One region of the Xenorhabdus budapestensis genome, then DNA from elsewhere that is predicted to be linked to it. Evidence: predicted binding sites of a transcription regulator. Region 1 holds the regulator's gene; the other holds the start of a gene.

Region 1 (9,198 bases):
CCAATTAATATGCCCGTTTCTGAATTTCCCAAACCATAACCGACAGAAGCAATTGAGGCGGCTGACATAACTATCATCATAATTGCATGGCCTAACACCATTGACACAACTCCAAAAAACAAATAGTGGCTTGTGACAATAGATGAGAACCCAGTTGCCTGACTAACATCAGCTTCTGCTCGATTAACCGAATATCCGATTTCACGATTAAGTGGAACAAAGGCAAGCACAGCACATCCTCCAATAACGGACACCAGCGTGTATACCCCAATAAATGGAAGATCGAACCCCAGACTATCTCCTTTTCCATAGAGTTTGCTGCCAATAATGACCCCAATTATTCCAGAGGCCAGCAATAAAGAGCTTGCTGTTGCTGCCCGGTGCTTTGGAACGCTTTCAGCAGCAGCATACCGTAAAAAATTAATACCGATCATGGCGATACCAATTAAAAAATGCCCACCGAGTAAAAGCATGAAACTGTCTAAATAAATAGCTGCCGCTGAAGCAAATCCACCAAATATCATCGCCATACTGGCCAGAATAAATCCTGTTCTCCGATCGTAACGTGCCATTAAATTCGACAATGGAATTGAGCAAACACTTCCAGCAACCATTTGTATCGCTATTGGCAATGTTGCAAGCCAGGCCAATGGGGCAAGATACAGGCCGGCCAAACCTCCAACGGTAAAAAGTAACGGTACCGCACTTTCTAATGCGATATTCCCTAAGATAATTAAAATAAAGTTACGCATCTATTCTCCTCTGATAAGAGATATGTACGAATATTTATACTGTTAGTTTATTAAATTTTAAACTACCGATAACTTTATTTTTTGACACTATTACCAATAAAAATTTTATTGCCACTAACGCTTTGTTTAATATACCCAATAAGTTTAAAGTTGTAATGAATCTGCAACTTGAAAAATAAAGGGTATAAATCAATTCTGAGATATTACTCAGTATTAACTAAAACTCTTAGATATTTATTATCAAGTTATAAGGAAAAAATATTATTCTGACTACCATTAAAATTCGATTTACTTAACAAATCCTCCATATCTTCCAGAGTATCAGTATCTACATAAAAATCACTGACTCCCCGACTATTAATAATTCTTAATCTCTTACCATGTTGTTGAATTTCTTGTTCAATACTCATTCTCCAGACATTATTTCTGTGTTCAATAACAGCAATACCATGGTAGGGAAGATGCGGTGAATAATTCTTGTAACCAGGATATATCCTGATACCAATTACAGGTATTGTCTTATGATGAATAGTTGCCCGGATTGCATTAGGAAATAGCCTCTTTTCCCATTGGATACTCGCCATTGCTTCTTTCATAGCTCTGTACTGAATAAAGGCAGAGTGAACTCTATTCATGATCTCATGCTTTATCGCCAGATCAGGAAAAATAGAGTCACAGAATATCGATTTTTTTTGATTATATGTCAGAGAGAGATCTGAAATGTTAACTGTGCTCCCGACACTGGCATTGAAACGAATAGCTTCCTCATGACTAATTCCAAAAGATGGATCCAGTGTGAAAGTTTTCAGATGCTTTGATAAAGCACGGTCATAATCACCCTGAAATAATGCAACTATCTCAGATATATCAAGGATATTCACTATTTCATCGATTTTTCTTACATGAGTGAAGTCTTTCAGATCTTCTATATATTGTTCTGCCGCATCCATGGGATCACCAAAAATACCAGCATAAAATGTAGCGTCTGACAGAATATTGAAACGTATTCTGACTCCTGTATTTTTCTCAAGATATATTGAAATATTCGCGAGATGCAACAAAGATACCTCTTCTGCCATCGTCAGAGACGTAATATCATGTCTTTTCTGCCAATTGCTAATAACACAGAAAACAGGAAGTAGTATATCAATTTTCCCCTTTTCATTTATATTAGACTTAATTTTTTCTAACGTCTCTAAGCAGGATAAAAAAATACTCCTGGAATTAAACTGGATAGAGGGATGATTGAGATAATCTCTAACTAAAAGATGCAGAGGCGAGTTTTTTTTCCATTTCTCTTTCCACCACTGTTCAGATGGCAATGTTTTAGAAATGGAACATTTCTCAAGTAATACTTCTCTTAAGGCTGATGAAATTAAATTACCGTTGAATGTCATATCAGGTTCATATTCTGGCCATCCAAATTGACCAAATAAAATAGAATCTTCAATGATTGAACCGTTTGTGCTAACAGATATATTTTTCAATTTATCCTCCTAAATAAACATAGGCACATCCCGTAATTGAAATGTATGGATTTTTGAATAACTCTGTATTTAGCTTCTGGCTCTTTTTTATCATCTGAAAAAGAGTTTTACTCTCAATACGGATTGAGTCAGTTGCTGGCTACATATTCAAATATACTTATAAAATATCTCCTTTAGTTTTTTCTTTTCTTAAAAGTATTGGCAATTTTAAAGTCGCATATTGCCATAAAGGAGAATAGCTAATAATAATCAAAGGAAGCTATATCATTATCCGACAAGCAATGGTTATTATTTGTACATATTTTTTATCTCTTATAACATTATAAAAATGCTTTCTTCTTGGATACGTACTTCCTTATGATTTGAATCATCGTCAGCTTTTCCTTCATTGGTATAACAATGGATTGACACCAAATGAATCAGAAAGACTATTTTGGAAGAACGTTAAGGTAGTAACCAATTTTTATCGGCCATATCAATTGATGCAGGCAGGCTGGATGGCCGCCCTTATCCTAATCTATACGTCGCAATCACAAATCAAGAACATGGCATCATTATATTATCCGCTGAATCCAATATGACACCGGAAGATTTCTCCGTTAGTCCCGGTTACGGATCATGCCTAACCATTCCTGTGCAACAGCCTCTAGGTTCTGAAGAAAAGTTCGTTTGAACGAGAAACGTGGCATCGTATTACGGTTGGTAATAATAACTTAGCCCGAGCTTCTTCCCTTAAGAGTGCTTGAAGCATCAGCACAAAGCCAGATTTGCCTGAAGAACTATAATAAAAGATAGAAGGAATTGCCATCTAGAGATTTTTAGACTAATACTACATATTCAATCCTATAATAGGATAAAAGTTAAGTTTCGTTTATGAACCCAGAGTTTTATCTTCCACGCACATTATACAGCGACAACATTTTTTACAATGAGTCAGAACTTCTTGCTTCTTCTAATTTTATTGTTGTTTTAGCTGAACCTAGTGGAGGTAAAACACGACTACTTAATAGCCTAGCAATCCAACTGCAAACGGGGAATATTTCTGCGAATAAATTCTTTCATATAGGCTCTAGCAGTTTTAACAAACACATCGTTATTGATGCTTTTGATGAATTGGCAAAGATTGACTCATCAGGCATTTACCGGCTATTAGGTAAAGTAAGCGACTTACAACCGTCTGTCGTATTTCTATCTAGTCGATCTAGTGAATGGGATGACGCCTGTACAAAGAGCTTTACAGATTTTTTTGGCTGTAAGCCTCTAGTTGTACGTATGGAGCCATTTAACAGTATTGAGCAACAGCAACTTTTCAAAAACTACGTCCCTAAAAAGGATTTCAAAACCTTTCAAGATGAAGTTGCCCGCTTTGATTTAGAACCACTGTTGCCAAACCCCCAGTTTTTGCAATTATTTGCTGTTGCATATATTGCAAGTGAGGGAAAATTCACTAATAAGCATTCTATTTTTGAGCATACAATTGAATACTTAGCAAAAGAATACAATCCAAATATATCTCCAAAGGGAGAACTCCCCTTTGAGGGCAAAATTAAATTCGCTGAGGATGTTTTCGCAAAATTATTATTATCTGGCTCTGAAGGAGTTAGCTTAAGTGATATAAACTCTGAACGCTTATATCCTCGGCTAGACTCCCTTATTTTTGGTGAAAGTCAAATTGAAAACATATTGTCGACTCGGCTTTTTAAACCCGGTGACAAAGCAGACCAGCACCAACCTGTGCATAAGATCATTTCAGAGTATTGTGCTGCTAAATATCTAACAAAACGATTAACCTCAGATAATAACCGATTATCACTTTCACAGTGCTTATCCATAATCGCCCCTAATTCGACAGTCAGAGACGAACTTAGAGGCCTTCTTAGTTGGATGGCAGCTCTTGGAAGCAAACCAATACAAGAAGCAGTTATTGATCTAGATCCTTATGCAGTACTTGCTAACGGTGACCCGTCTCAATTGCCAGGGCGTGTTAACGTTTTGTATTCATCATTTATTCGCCCCACATGGGTAGCCAGATAATGACAAATGACAAATGACAAATGACAAATGACAAATGCCAGTGCCAATGTGCTGGCGTAATTTCGTGCCAATTTATCGTATCTTGTTGCGATTGCACGAAAATGTTTGATTCTGGCAAACGCATTTTCGACTAAATGACGATAACGAGATAAACCCTTATCCCTCTTTTTATCCGAGTTTCGGTTATTTTTTCGGTAGGGAATAACCGCCGTTGCCCCTTGTTCTTCGATATCATTTCTGAATGCCTGACTATCATACCCCTTGTCAGCGATGACAAAGTCCGGGGGCGGTGATTGCACCACCAAACTTTTTGCATGCACAATGTCGTGAGTTTACCCCTCGGATAATTCAAAATGAACAGGCAAACCATAACTGTCTACGGCCAAATGGATTTTAGTCGAGTCCTCCCCGGCTTTTCCCAATCGCTTCATTCTCCTTTGAAACCGCGCCTGAACTGTGCTGATGAGCACGGAAAATACTGCCATCAATGAACAACCATTCAGTATCAGAATCTTTAGCTAATTCCTTGAATAATGAATCAAAAACACCTTTGTTTGACCCCGCATTAAAACGCTTAAAAACGGTATTCCATTTCCCATATTCAACAGGCAGTTCCCGCCAAGGGCTCCCGGTTCTCATTTGAAAAAGGATACCTGCCAGCATTAGGCGATGCGTTTTTTTATGGTAGACAAGCCGATTTTGTTGCATGAATACAAATAGCTTATCCCACACAGGGTCTGATAACATGGGTCTTGGCATGATAGTTCTGGTTACGAGTTTTTTGGCAAAAATAAAGATACCAAATTATCATGCCATTCAAATCCCCTCGTTCAAACGTCAACACGCCCTAATCTAATTATTTATTAATTTCAGGAGTTATTTCATTGGATTTAGCTACACAGGGGTTAAATATGATTAACCAAAGCACCATTTATAGAGTATTGCCAGAAGCAAGAAACAGGCTGATCGCAGCTTATATGACAAGATGTTATTCGGGGAGTGCAATAGGCTCTGTTGTTGCTATTTATGCTTATAAGATCAATGGCTAGATTGGTGTTGTTATTGCTGGCTTAGCTATTTGGTAAATAACCCAATTTAACAGTCATAGTATCTACCGCAAAAGATAAGAAAACTAATTTATTAATTGATAATAAAGAAGAATGATAGGGTCATGACCATTAAGTAGATTTCAGCTACGAATTGAAAAACATGATAACATTACAACCATTGGCATATGCTGGGTGTGAAAGATGTAATGAAAACTATCAACCAAAAAAAGTTACTGACACAGGCTGAGGCAATCTGCCTGTCACGAGGGGTTCGTTTAACACCTCAACGCCTTGAAATTCTGCGTTTAATTTCAGCCCAACCAGGTGCAATAAGTGCCTATGATTTGCTGGATCTGCTCCGTGAAGTTGAGCCACAGGCAAAGCCACCAACGGTCTATCGTGGGTTGGAGTTTTTACTGGAACAAGGCTTTGTCCACAAAATAGAATCTACGAATAGCTATGTGATTTGTCACCACTTTGAAGAACCTTGCCATACATCAGCTATGTTTCTTTGTGATAGTTGTGGTTCTGTTACCGAACGGGATGCTAAAAATATTGAATCAGCTATACAAAATTTAGCGCAATATGCAGGATTTCATCTGCGGCACAGTGTGATAGAAGTTCACGGCTTGTGCTCTTCCTGCCATGAAATGAATTCTTGTACGGAATAAGTTTTAAACTCCGTTTTATTAGGCGGTCATCACTGATAAGTTTATTAATTTCCAAGTTCCCATATAAACGTTTGATTCGCGGGAACAATGACAAATGACCGCCCAAAATGACAAAGTGTAACGCTTTTACAATCAGAACCAATCCCCATTACGAATAACGCCAACTGCCAATCCTTCAATGGTAAAATTCTGTTCGCGTAAATCCACAACGATAGGCTCAAATTCAGGATTCTCAGCAATCAGTTCAATTCTGTTTCCTGTTTGTTTAAAGCGTTTTACTGTGACTTCATCTTCAATCCGTGCCACGATAACCTGCCCGTTAAGAACATCCTGAGTTTTATGCACAGCAAGCAAATCACCATCCATAATACCAATATCTTTCATAGACATACCGCGAACACGCAATAGAAAATCAGCATTTGGTTTAAATAATTCCGGATCCACCTTGTAATGACTTTCGATGTGTTCCTGAGCCAATAGTGGTTCACCAGCAGCAACACGACCGATTAGTGGTAATCCCGTACCTTCATCTTCCTCTTCAAGCAGCAAACGGATACCTCTGGAAGCACCAGCGACAATTTTTATCACCCCTTTACGCGCCAGTGCCTTTAAATGCTCTTCTGCTGCGTTAGGTGAACGAAAACCAAGGCGTGCTGCAATTTCAGCACGTGTCGGTGGCATACCCGTTTGCGAAATATGATCACGCACCAAGTCATAAACCTGTTGCTGCCTGGCAGTTAATGCTTTCATTTCGCCCCCTGTTTGTTTATACAGTCTGACTGTGAGTATATACAGCTAAAATTGAATTGGGAACCTGTCAGAATGTAAAAGCTGCTAAATAACGAATTTTGACGAAAAATAAATCACCTTAGCGTATAAAATGCGACCCTATGATTGTTACCCAGATGAACAGTGCCAAAATAACAGCTAAAAATACGGCAGCAGAACCCATATCTTTTGCTCGCCCCGACAATTCGTGATATTCATTGCCGATTCGATCAACCACAGCCTCAATTGCACTGTTTAGCACTTCAACAATAACCACCAATATGACAGAGCTAATGAGAAAAAGTCTCTCAAGCATGCCAAAATCAAAGGAAAATGCCACAATAATCGCTAAGACAGCTAAAATTACCTCTTGTCGAAATGCAGCCTCATTCTGCCACGCAGCTTTAATCCCTTTTGCTGAATATCCCGCCGCTTTAATAATACGGTTCAAGCCTGTTGATTGATTCGCCATAAAAATTTTCTTCAATAATCATAATAGTTTTAAGATCATATAACTTTTAGCTCTTATTATTATCTTATTTCCACAGATCTCAAAATTTGTTTCTGGTATGCTTGCGACGCATTGCTAATAAGAGGCTTAAAGCAGTTATGTCAGCTTGGCGTAAAATATATTATAAATTATTGAATTTTCCGATAAAACTTTTAGTAAAAAGTAAACTTATTCCAACGGCTCCCATTCAAGAGTTGAGTCTTGATACGACCCGGCCTATTTTGTATGTGCTTCCGTATCATTCAAAAGCCGACTTATTGACTTTACGTCAACAATGTCTGGCTCAAGATCTACCAGATCCGTTAAACCCTTTAGATATTGATGATGCACAGCTTCCAAGTTGTGTTTTTATTGATGACGGCCCACGAGTGTTCCGCTGCTATGCGCCTAAGCATGAATCCGTAAAGATTTTTCATTCTTATCTGGACTTACATCGCAATAACCCTAATCTGGATATTCAGATGGTGCCCGTTTCCGTGATGTTTGGACGTTCCCCGGGGCGTGAAGGACAAGAAACAAATACAGCACCACAATTGCGCCTTCTTAATGGGATCCAGAAGTTTTTTGCAATCCTGTGGCTCGGTCGGGATAGCTTTGTACGTTTCTCCACGCCTGTTTCATTACGCAGTATAGCCGATGACCATGGTACGGATACGATTATTGCCAATAAACTTGCCCGTGTTGCACGTATCCACTATTCCCGTCAACGTCTGGCAGCAGTCGGGCCACGTTTACCTGCCCGACAGGATCTGTTCAGAAAGTTACTGGCATCCAAGGCCATTGAAAAAGCCATTGCCGATGAAGCCCGTAGTAAGAAAATCTCGCCAGAGAAAGCAAAACAGAACGCTATCAATATGCTGGAAGAGATTGCAGCGGATTTCTCCTATGAAACTGTACGCATAACAGACCGTGTTTTAAGCTGGACGTGGAACCGGCTCTATCAGGGCATCAATGTCCATAATGCCGAACGGATCCGCCAATTGGCTCAAGATGGTCATGAGCTGGTCTATGTTCCATGCCATCGCAGCCATATGGATTATCTGCTGCTCTCTTACGTGCTTTATCATCAGGGGCTAGTTCCACCACATATTGCAGCCGGTATTAATCTGAATTTCTGGCCAGCAGGGCCGATATTCCGCCGCCTTGGTGCGTTCTTTATCCGCCGCACTTTTAAAGGCAACAAACTTTATTCGACAATTTTCCGCGAATATCTGGGAGAACTGTTTTCCCGTGGTTATTCTGTTGAATATTTTGTTGAAGGAGGACGCTCCCGGACAGGCCGCCTGCTCGATCCGAAAACCGGTACACTTTCGATGACATTACAGACAATGCTGCGCGGAGAATCACGCCCTATTACCATTGTGCCAATCTATATCGGTTATGAACATGTGATGGAGGTTACGACTTATGCCAAAGAGCTACGGGGCGCAACCAAAGAAAAAGAAGGGTTTTTCCAGATGGTTCGTGGGTTACGTAAACTACGTAATCTGGGGCAAGGCTATGTGAACTTTGGTGAACCAATCCCATTAGTACAATATCTGAACCAACATGTTCCAGAATGGCGTGATTCTATCGATCCAATAGAAGCGCAGCGCCCGGCATGGTTGACACCAACAGTCAGTAAGCTGGCTGGTAATATTATGGTTAACATCAATAACGCCGCAGCCGCAAACGCAATTAATTTATGTAGCACAGCCTTATTGTCATCACGTCAGCGAGCACTTACTCGCGAACAGCTGATTGAACAATTAGATTGCTATATACAATTGTTGCGTAATACTTCTTACGCGAATGATGTCACAGTACCGAAAAAAACAGCAGAAGAACTGTTGGATCATGCTTTACGGATGAATAAGTTTGAGGTCGAAAAAGATGGTCTTGGGGATATTATTATCCTGCCTCGCGAAAACGCGGTACTGATGACCT
Region 2 (9,198 bases), 1.7 Mb from region 1:
TTCCAATTCGCTTGTTTCAATAGTCACTGTTTCTTTATCTGACAAGGTTTTTCTGCCGCCGTATGTGGTGTGTTCCCCATCGCTGCTTAACAAGGTGAAAAGTGATTCCGCAGCGCCCACAGCCTGGGCTTTAGCATGATAAAAAGTGCCCAAATCACGTAGCGGTTGGAAGAATTCAGGAGCAAGGATAAGTGCGAGGAAACCAGCAAATAATGTCACGCCAAAACCATAACTGCCAAAATGCAACTCTCCCAGATAAGAAAAACCAAAATAAACAGCAACAACAGCAATGGAAACAGCGGTAAAGAACTCTAATACAGCAGAAGATAAAAATGCCATACGTAGTACTTCCATTGTCCTGCGTCGGAAATCTTCTGTCGATTCGGTAATTTGTTTAATTTCGGCTTTTCCCCGATGGAACAAACGCAGAGTTTCGAGACCACGTAAACGATCCAGGAAGTTACCACTTAAACGACCAAGTGCAACAAAATTGCGCCGGTTAGCATCGGCAGCCCCTAATCCGACCAAAGCCATGAAAATAGGGATCAATGGCGCAGTTACGAATAGAATAACGCCAGCGGCCCAATTGATGGGAAAGATAGTGATCAGGATTAAGGCAGGGATAGTAGCCGCAAGGGTCATTTGAGGTAAATAGCGGGAATAAAAATCCTGCATGTCTTCAATTTGCTCCAGAATAATGGTCGCCCAGCTACCAGCAGGTTTGCCTTTTACCCAAACAGGACCCAATTGTGTCAGTTTATCCAATACCATACTGCGAATTTGTTGACGCACGACTTTACCGCAGATAAACCCGATACGTTCTCGGACAGCACTGACAATAGCTCTCAGCGTGAAAGAAGCCATCAACATCAGGAATTGGTTGATGAGATTTTCACGGGGGACATTATCCATAATAAGCGCCTGAAGAATGGAAGCGAGAAGCCAGGCCTGAGTGATAATCAGTAAACCACTAATTAGCCCTAGTAGCATGGATAGACGAAGCCATTGACGGGCTGAGGCGCTTTGTTGCTTCAGCCATCGAACAAGTTCAGATTGTCTTGTTTTGTCCATAAGAAAAATTTCAGATTAGCAGATGATGATACGGCGTATCAAAAAAGCTGGTAATTGTATTGCCAGCTTTCGCGTACTATGTTGCCTACAAAAAAATGTTACCTGTTAGAAAGCGCTATCGAAATAGCGCTTTTAGAAAAAGATAATCTTATTTGGTTGCCAATCCGTCCAGAAAACGTTCGGCATCCAGCGCAGCCATACAGCCCGTGCCGGCTGAAGTGATAGCTTGTCGATAAACATGATCCATGACATCACCTGCGGCAAATATACCGGGAACAGATGTCTCGGTGGCATTTCCATGCAGACCGGACTGAACCTTGATGTACCCATTTTCCAGTTCAAGCTGTCCTGCAAAAATATCGGTATTAGGGCTATGGCCGATGGCGATGAAAACACCTGCAACATCCAGCTCTTTAGTGTTATCACTTTTCGTATCGCGAATACGGATACCTGTTACACCCATTTCATCACCCAAAACTTCGTCCAGAGTGCGATCGGTATGCAAAATAATATTGCCGTTTTTAACCTTATCCATCAAACGGTCAATCAAGATCTTTTCTGAACGGAAAGTATCACGACGGTGGATCAGGTGAACTTCAGACGCAATATTCGCTAAATATAATGCTTCTTCAACAGCAGTATTACCGCCACCTACGACAGCAACTTTTTGTTTACGGTAGAAGAAACCATCACAAGTTGCACAGGCAGAAACACCACGTCCTTTAAATTCTTCTTCGGAAGGTAGCCCCAAATAACGTGCAGAAGCACCTGTTGCGATGATTAAGGCATCACAGGTATATTCCTGATCATCACCATATAGGTGGAATGGTTTTTTTGAGAAATCAACTTTCTGAATGTGATCAGTCATAATTTCTGTCTGAAATTTTTCAGCGTGCTGAAACATACGTTCCATCAAAGCTGGGCCTGTTAGTCCTTCAGGGTCGCCAGGCCAGTTTTCAACTTCAGTCGTGGTGGTCAATTGGCCGCCTTTCTCAACCCCTGTAATGAGTACGGGATTTAGATTAGCCCGGGCCGCATAAACAGCAGCAGTATAACCAGCAGGACCTGAGCCAAGAATGATGAGTTTACTGTGTTTGGCTGTACTCATGAATACCTCATTTCCATTATTTTGCATATCGCAGATTCAGGGATTGTAGGAGAAATAATAAGTTAAAAAAAGCGATTATCAGATAAAATATTCATGTTATTAACGATTTTACCGATAGATAGTAACTATGATGTAATGGGAATGTAAGGAGTGAGTGCTTAACTTTTTGAATTGAACATCATTTATTCGTTTTAGACATGAAACGAGCTATTGAAACGATTTACCGAAAATTTGTTTGGTAGGTTGTTCTGATTTTTGTTCATTTACTTTGACAATCGGCTATGCATTTGCGAAAACATCTGTGTAAGAGATAATTATCTGCCTCGCTAATCAATTGTTTCTATAGAATAGACAATTTGGAGTGGATGATTTTCTCATAGAATATTAAAAATTGCCGATAAGCTGCTTTCTGGGAGACATAGTGTTTTGGGAGATAATATTCTGGAAGACGGTGCTCTAGTAAGTTGTGTTTTGGTTAATCGAGTTCTGGGAAATTGTATTCTGGAAGATTACGTGTAGGCCCCAAACTTTGATTACAGATTGAGCTTTAGCCTTTGAAGACATCTTTTCCAGCTCAACTGCTTAAAAGAGATAGGGAAAATGTTATGGGTGTAGGAATATAAAGAGAGAGCAATAAGATGATAGATAATAAGAAGCGTCCAGGAAAAGATCTTGATCGCATAGACCGTAATATCCTTAACGAATTGCAGAAAGATGGCCGTATTTCTAATGTGGAATTATCCAAGCGGGTAGGATTATCACCTACACCTTGTCTGGAACGCGTACGTCGTTTAGAGCGTCAAGGCTTTATTTCTGGTTATACCGCCTTGCTGAATCCCCATTACCTGGATGCATCATTGCTGGTGTTCGTTGAAATCACCCTAAACCGTGGAGCGGCAGATGTTTTTGAGCAGTTCAATACTGCCGTACAAAAACTGGAAGAAATTCAAGAATGCCATTTGGTTTCAGGGGATTTTGACTACTTACTGAAAACACGTGTGCCAGACATGTCTGCGTACCGTAAATTGTTGGGTGAGACCTTATTACGTCTTCCGGGCGTTAACGATACTCGTACTTATGTAGTAATGGAAGAAGTGAAACAGAGTAACCGTTTGGTAATTAAGACTCGTTAAGCTTTTGTCTACAATGTACAGTGTATAGATGCAAAACAGGAAAAATTTAGGTACACTCCTGTTTATGCATACAGTTTCAACGCTGAGCTATCCTCAGCGTTGTTCCGTTTAATCAACAGGAAAACCTGGAGAGCCTTTCTTGAACCAGGAATATACAGAAGACAAATGTGTTAGGTTAAAAAGAGTAAGCAGTAGCCGTCGGCTTCTGGAAGCCGTTCTGTTGGTTATTGCCATATGTGCCGTATATTTAATGGTAGCACTTGTCAGTTTTCATCCTTCCGATCCTAGCTGGTCACAAACTGCCTGGCATGAACCTGTTCATAATTTAGGTGGCAGCATTGGTGCCTGGTTGTCAGACATACTATTCTCAGCATTTGGTATTCTTGCCTATGCAGTCCCACCCTTAATGTTTTTGGGTTGTTGGAATGCTTTCCGTCAGAAAGATAGGCAAGAGTATGTGGATTTCTTCACACTGACATTACGCATTATTGGTTCCTTGGCTCTTATTTTAACTTCATGTGGTTTGGCTGCACTCAATATTGATGATTTCGATGATTTTGCTTCAGGTGGTGTTATCGGTAGTTTGTTCAGTAACGCGATCCTACCGTGGTTTAATATCCTTGGTGCAACTTTAGCTCTGCTTGGTACGTGGGTTGTCGGGTTCACATTATTTACGGGCTGGTCCTGGCTTACCATTGCAGAAAAAATTGGGGAGTGCATTCTGGATTCGCTCAGTTTTGTGGTTAATCGTAGCCGCACTCAAATTGATTATGATGATGAGTTGGAAAAAGAAGTTGTTCCCGAGCTTCCTGATGATATAACCCATTCTAAACAAGGGGAGTCTAAAGCAGCTCCTGTTAAGGCAACTCATGTTATTCAAAACGCCATTGCTGATGATGAATATGATGTGTTGCTGGCAGCTCCAACAGTGACAGAGTTGGTGAATACCGATTCAGTACAGTCGGTTATGGAACAGTCAGAGGAAGAGATTCCACCTGCAATTGTTTTTCCTGAGCATGAAAGTATTTCACTTGAACAGATGCAATCTGCTCTGGAACAAGACAATAAATCTCACCTGATTAAGCCACAAATATCCGTAGCTCCAGAAACAGTATCAGTACAAATGGAATTAGGGCAGGCTAGAACTGGACAGATTGTTGGATCAGAACAAATTGAAAATAGCCAGGAGCAAGAGCCTGTCCGATATACATTTGAGCTGCCTGATGAGCGCCAGTTGGGGGATGATGTAAATGATTGTACAGATAATAGTACTTATTTGCAGAGTTCGGTAACTAGCTCTGTTGCTGTTGTGAAAAATCCTCAGATGAAACAGGGAATAGGCCCTGAAATGCCAAGGCCGAATCCGGTACGAATACCGACTCGCCGTGAATTGTATGGGATTAAAGTCCCTTCTCACCGCTTGTCTGAGCATTTACAGCGGAAAGAAAAAGAAAGGCAGGACGAACTCAATGCTGAAGTTGAAGAACAGAGAATGGATGAGCAGCAGCAAGATATGCTGCGTGAGCAATTTATTGCGCAACAGCGTGAGCGTTATGGTTATGATTTGGAAAAAGAGGTAAAAGAAGAAAATGCTGAAGATTTTACCTCTATTTTTAACCAACCAATTTATAAGCAGCTTGCACATGGCAAAACAACAGTAGAAAAATCTGTTGAGAACAGTGATGATAAAGCACCTATCAGCATTGATGAGCATGCAGAGCAGGAAGAAACGTTGCGGAAAGCATTTGAACAGCAGCAACGTGAACGTTATCAAATCCCGCCTGCTGTTTCACCGCAGTATGAAAAGTCTGTGTTTGATTATTTTTCACAAAATAATAGTGTAGAAATTTCTGAGCCGGCAGAACCATTATTTATGCCTTCAGAGTCCATACCATCGGAAGAGGTTATTCAGCCAGAACAGGAAAAAAATATTGTTCCTGTTGCAGCAGATTCTTCTGTTTTAAAAACTTCTCATCAGCCAGAAACTCTGCATAATTTTGCGCAGCAACCGCAGCAACCGCAGCAACCGCAGCAACCGCAGCAACCGCAGCAACCGCAGCAACCGCAGCAACCGAGCCTGTTTCATCCATTTTTGGTACGTAATGATCAACCATTGCTTAAGCCGACTACACCGATGCCTTCTTTAGATCTTCTGGCAGAACCTCCAGCAGAAGAAGAACCGGTTGATATGTTTGCACTGGAACAAATTTCGCGTTTAATTGAAGCTCGTCTGAATGATTATCGTGTCAAAGCGGATGTTGTTGGGTTCTCTCCAGGTCCTGTAATCACACGTTTTGAATTGGACTTAGCGCCTGGGGTTAAAGCTTCCCGTATCTCTAATTTATCTCGTGATCTTGCACGTTCACTTTCGGCTGTGGCAGTTCGTATTGTCGAAGTGATCCCAGGAAAACCTTATGTGGGCCTGGAATTACCGAATAAAAAACGCCAGACCGTTTATTTACGGGAAGTGCTGGATTGTGAAAAATTCCGTGATAATCCGTCCCCATTAACTATTGTTTTGGGAAAAGATATCGCTGGTCAGCCTGTTGTTGCTGATTTAGGGAAAATGCCTCATTTGTTGGTTGCAGGGACGACGGGGTCGGGAAAATCAGTCGGCGTCAATGCCATGGTCCTCAGTATTTTGTATAAAGCGAAACCAGAAGATGTTCGTTTTATCATGATCGACCCGAAAATGCTTGAGCTATCTGTTTACGAAGGCATTCCGCATTTGTTGACGGAAGTGGTCACTGATATGAAAGATGCAGCCAATGCATTGCGTTGGTGCGTCAATGAAATGGAACGCCGTTATAAACTGATGTCAGCTTTAGGTGTGCGCAATATCGCGGGCTATAACGATAAGATCAAACAGGCTGAAAATATGGGCCGTCCGATCCCGGATCCATTCTGGAAGCCCGGTGACAGCATGGATGTGACACATCCTGTACTGAAAAAAGAGCCCTATATTGTTGTTATGGTCGATGAGTTTGCCGATTTAATGATGACAGTCGGGAAAAAAGTGGAAGAGTTGATCGCGCGTTTGGCACAGAAAGCACGAGCTGCGGGTATCCACTTGGTACTGGCTACACAGCGTCCTTCTGTTGATATTATTACGGGGTTGATTAAGGCTAATATTCCTACGCGAATTGCATTCACCGTTTCCAGTAAAATTGATTCCCGTACCATTCTTGATCAGGGAGGAGCGGAATCATTGCTTGGTATGGGCGATATGCTCTACTTAGCACCAAACTCTTCGATTCCTGTACGTGTCCACGGTGCTTTCGTGCGTGACCAAGAAGTCCATGAAGTTGTTAATGACTGGAAAGCGCGTGGTCGCCCTCAATACATTGATAATATTATTAAAGGGGGTGAAGATGGCGAAGGAGGATTGGGATTGGATAGTGATGGAGAGCTGGATCCTCTGTTTGATCAGGCAGTTGAATTTGTGATTGAAAAACGCCGGGTATCTATCTCCGGGGTACAACGTCAATTCCGCATTGGTTATAACCGGGCCGCTCGAATTGTAGAACAGATGGAAGCTCAGCAAATTGTCAGTACGCCTGGTCATAATGGCAATCGAGAAGTTTTAGCACCTCCGCCACATGAACACTGAGCATCATTTTAAATGCGGCATCGGCTATTGTGATGCCGATAATATATGAATTGAAGGTATTCACACATGAAAAAACTGATGTTGATTGGTTGTCTGATGATGGGAATAAGCGTGAGTTCTGCATGGGCTGATGCCGCGCAAGATTTGCAGGGTCGATTGAGTAAGGTAAATAGTTTTCACGCGAACTTTACCCAGACTGTTACCAGCAGTGACGGTTCAACGATCCAAAATGGTGAAGGGCAACTCTGGGTTAAACGTCCCAATTTGTTTAATTGGCATATGACATCGCCTGATGAAAGTACTTTGATTTCTGATGGCAAAACGTTGTGGTTCTACAATCCTTTTGTCGAGCAAGTAACAGCTAATTGGCTGAAAGATGCTACGGGCAATACACCGTTTATGTTGATTGCTCGTAATGATCCCACGGATTGGAAACAATACAGAGTGACACAAAGTGGTAATAATTTTGAGTTGACGCCTAATAGTGCCAATGGAAATCTGAAACATTTTTCAATCACAGTAACACCTGATGGCACTATTCAGAAATTTACGGCTGTTGAACAAGACGGTCAGAAAAGCGCATATCAGTTGAAAGGGCAGCAAAATATCAGCGTAGATGCGTCAAAGTTCAAATTCACTTTACCAGAAGGTGTTACTCTGGATGATCAACGCCAGTGAGGTTTAAGTGAACAATCTTTCACTCGATTTTTCACAGAATGAGTTTCAGCCACTGGCAGCAAGAATGCGGCCAGTTACGCTGGATCGTTATATTGGGCAGCAACATCTATTGGCAGAGGGGAAACCTTTGCCAAGGGCGATCCGTGCCGGTCATCTTCACTCCATGATTTTATGGGGGCCGCCGGGCACGGGGAAAACGACGCTGGCTGAAATTATCGGCTATTATGCGCAAGCAGATATGGAACGTATTTCTGCCGTTACATCCGGTATCAAAGAGATACGTGAATCTATAGAGAAAGCACGACAGAACCGCAATGCAGGACGCAGAACAATTTTGTTTGTCGATGAAGTTCACCGATTTAACAAAAGCCAGCAAGATGCCTTTCTGCCGCACATTGAAGATGGCACCATCACATTCATTGGTGCCACGACTGAAAACCCCTCTTTTGAACTAAATTCAGCCTTGTTGTCGCGGGTGCGAGTCTATTTATTGAAATCTTTTTCGTCAGCAGAAATAGAACAAGTGCTTATTCAGGCCATAAATGATAAAGAGCATGGCCTTGGTGGACAAAATATCGTGTTGCCGGACAGCACTCGCCAGATGGTAGCTGAGTTGGTTGCAGGGGATGCACGTCGTTCATTGAACTTGTTGGAAATGATGTCGGATATGGCGGAAGTCAATGTACAAGGGCAACATATCTTGACCCCAGAGTTACTGAAAGAGGTTAGCGGAGAGCGGAGTGCGCGATTTGATAATCAAGGTGATAGGTATTACGACTTAATATCGGCTTTGCATAAATCAATCCGTGGTTCTTCACCAGATGCTGCACTTTACTGGTATGCCAGAATTATTACCGCGGGTGGAGATCCGCTTTATGTTGCCCGCCGCTTACTGGCAATAGCGTCTGAAGATGTAGGTAATGCTGATCCGCGTGGAATGCAGATAGCAATTGCTGCATGGGATTGTTTTACCCGTGTTGGAGCAGCAGAGGGAGAACGGGCAATTGCTCAGGCAATTGTTTATCTTGCCTGTGCTCCCAAAAGTAATGCTGTTTACACGGCATTTAAAGCAGCTATGGCAGATGCACAAGAAAAGCCGGATTATGACGTTCCTGCTCATCTGCGTAATGCTCCAACCAAATTGATGAAAGAAATGGGTTTTGGTGAAGAATACCGTTATGCCCATGATGAGCCCAATGCGTATGCGGCGGGAGAAGTTTATTTTCCACCTGAGATGCAGAATACTCGTTATTACCACCCGACTAGCAGAGGGTTGGAAGGTAAAATTGGTGAGAAATTAAACTGGTTGATGGAGCAGGACCAAAATAGCTCAATAAAACGCTATCTCTAATGTCATTGATACGGTAAGGTTCATATGGCGAAGAATTTATATCAGATTGGTTAATCAAAACTGATTTTGCTACTACTTTAGTAACTTTTTTCTCAATACTATTTTCTTAACAATTATTTTCTCAACAACTAGTTTCTTAACAACAACAAGCACAGGAATAGCATGCTCGATCCAAATATGCTGCGTAACGAGCTAGACGCAGTTGCCGAAAAACTGGCTCGCAGGGGTTATACCCTTGATGTGGAGA

The links. The regulator LexA, encoded in region 1, represses DNA repair genes until DNA is damaged. The targets are predictions, from matches to a motif close to TNCTGTATGTACATACAGNA.
Region 2: HGO23_RS12430 (DNA translocase FtsK 4TM domain-containing protein) is a predicted target of LexA. The motif match lies at 3,369-3,388, and genes of this name have one in related genera.

Annotation. Positions count from the first base shown of each region.
Region 1 covers NZ_CP072455.1:1,226,338-1,235,535, forward strand. The annotation lists gene HGO23_RS05575 (MFS transporter) at 1-752, opposite strand, end outside; gene HGO23_RS05580 (L-tyrosine/L-tryptophan isonitrile synthase family protein) at 998-2,239, opposite strand; gene HGO23_RS05585 (NACHT domain-containing protein) at 3,113-4,273, shown strand; partial or broken gene HGO23_RS05590 (IS5 family transposase) at 4,245-5,032, opposite strand; gene HGO23_RS05595 (hypothetical protein) at 5,185-5,322, shown strand; gene zur (zinc uptake transcriptional repressor Zur) at 5,529-5,993, shown strand; gene lexA (transcriptional repressor LexA) at 6,126-6,743, opposite strand; gene HGO23_RS05610 (diacylglycerol kinase) at 6,862-7,233, opposite strand; gene plsB (glycerol-3-phosphate 1-O-acyltransferase PlsB) at 7,371-9,198, shown strand, end outside.
Region 2 covers NZ_CP072455.1:2,884,771-2,893,968, reverse strand. The annotation lists gene cydD (heme ABC transporter permease/ATP-binding protein CydD) at 1-1,071, opposite strand, end outside; gene trxB (thioredoxin-disulfide reductase) at 1,220-2,179, opposite strand; gene lrp (leucine-responsive transcriptional regulator Lrp) at 2,818-3,312, shown strand; gene HGO23_RS12430 (DNA translocase FtsK 4TM domain-containing protein) at 3,452-6,922, shown strand; gene lolA (outer membrane lipoprotein periplasmic chaperone LolA) at 6,989-7,600, shown strand; gene HGO23_RS12420 (replication-associated recombination protein A) at 7,608-8,951, shown strand; gene serS (serine--tRNA ligase) at 9,114-9,198, shown strand, end outside.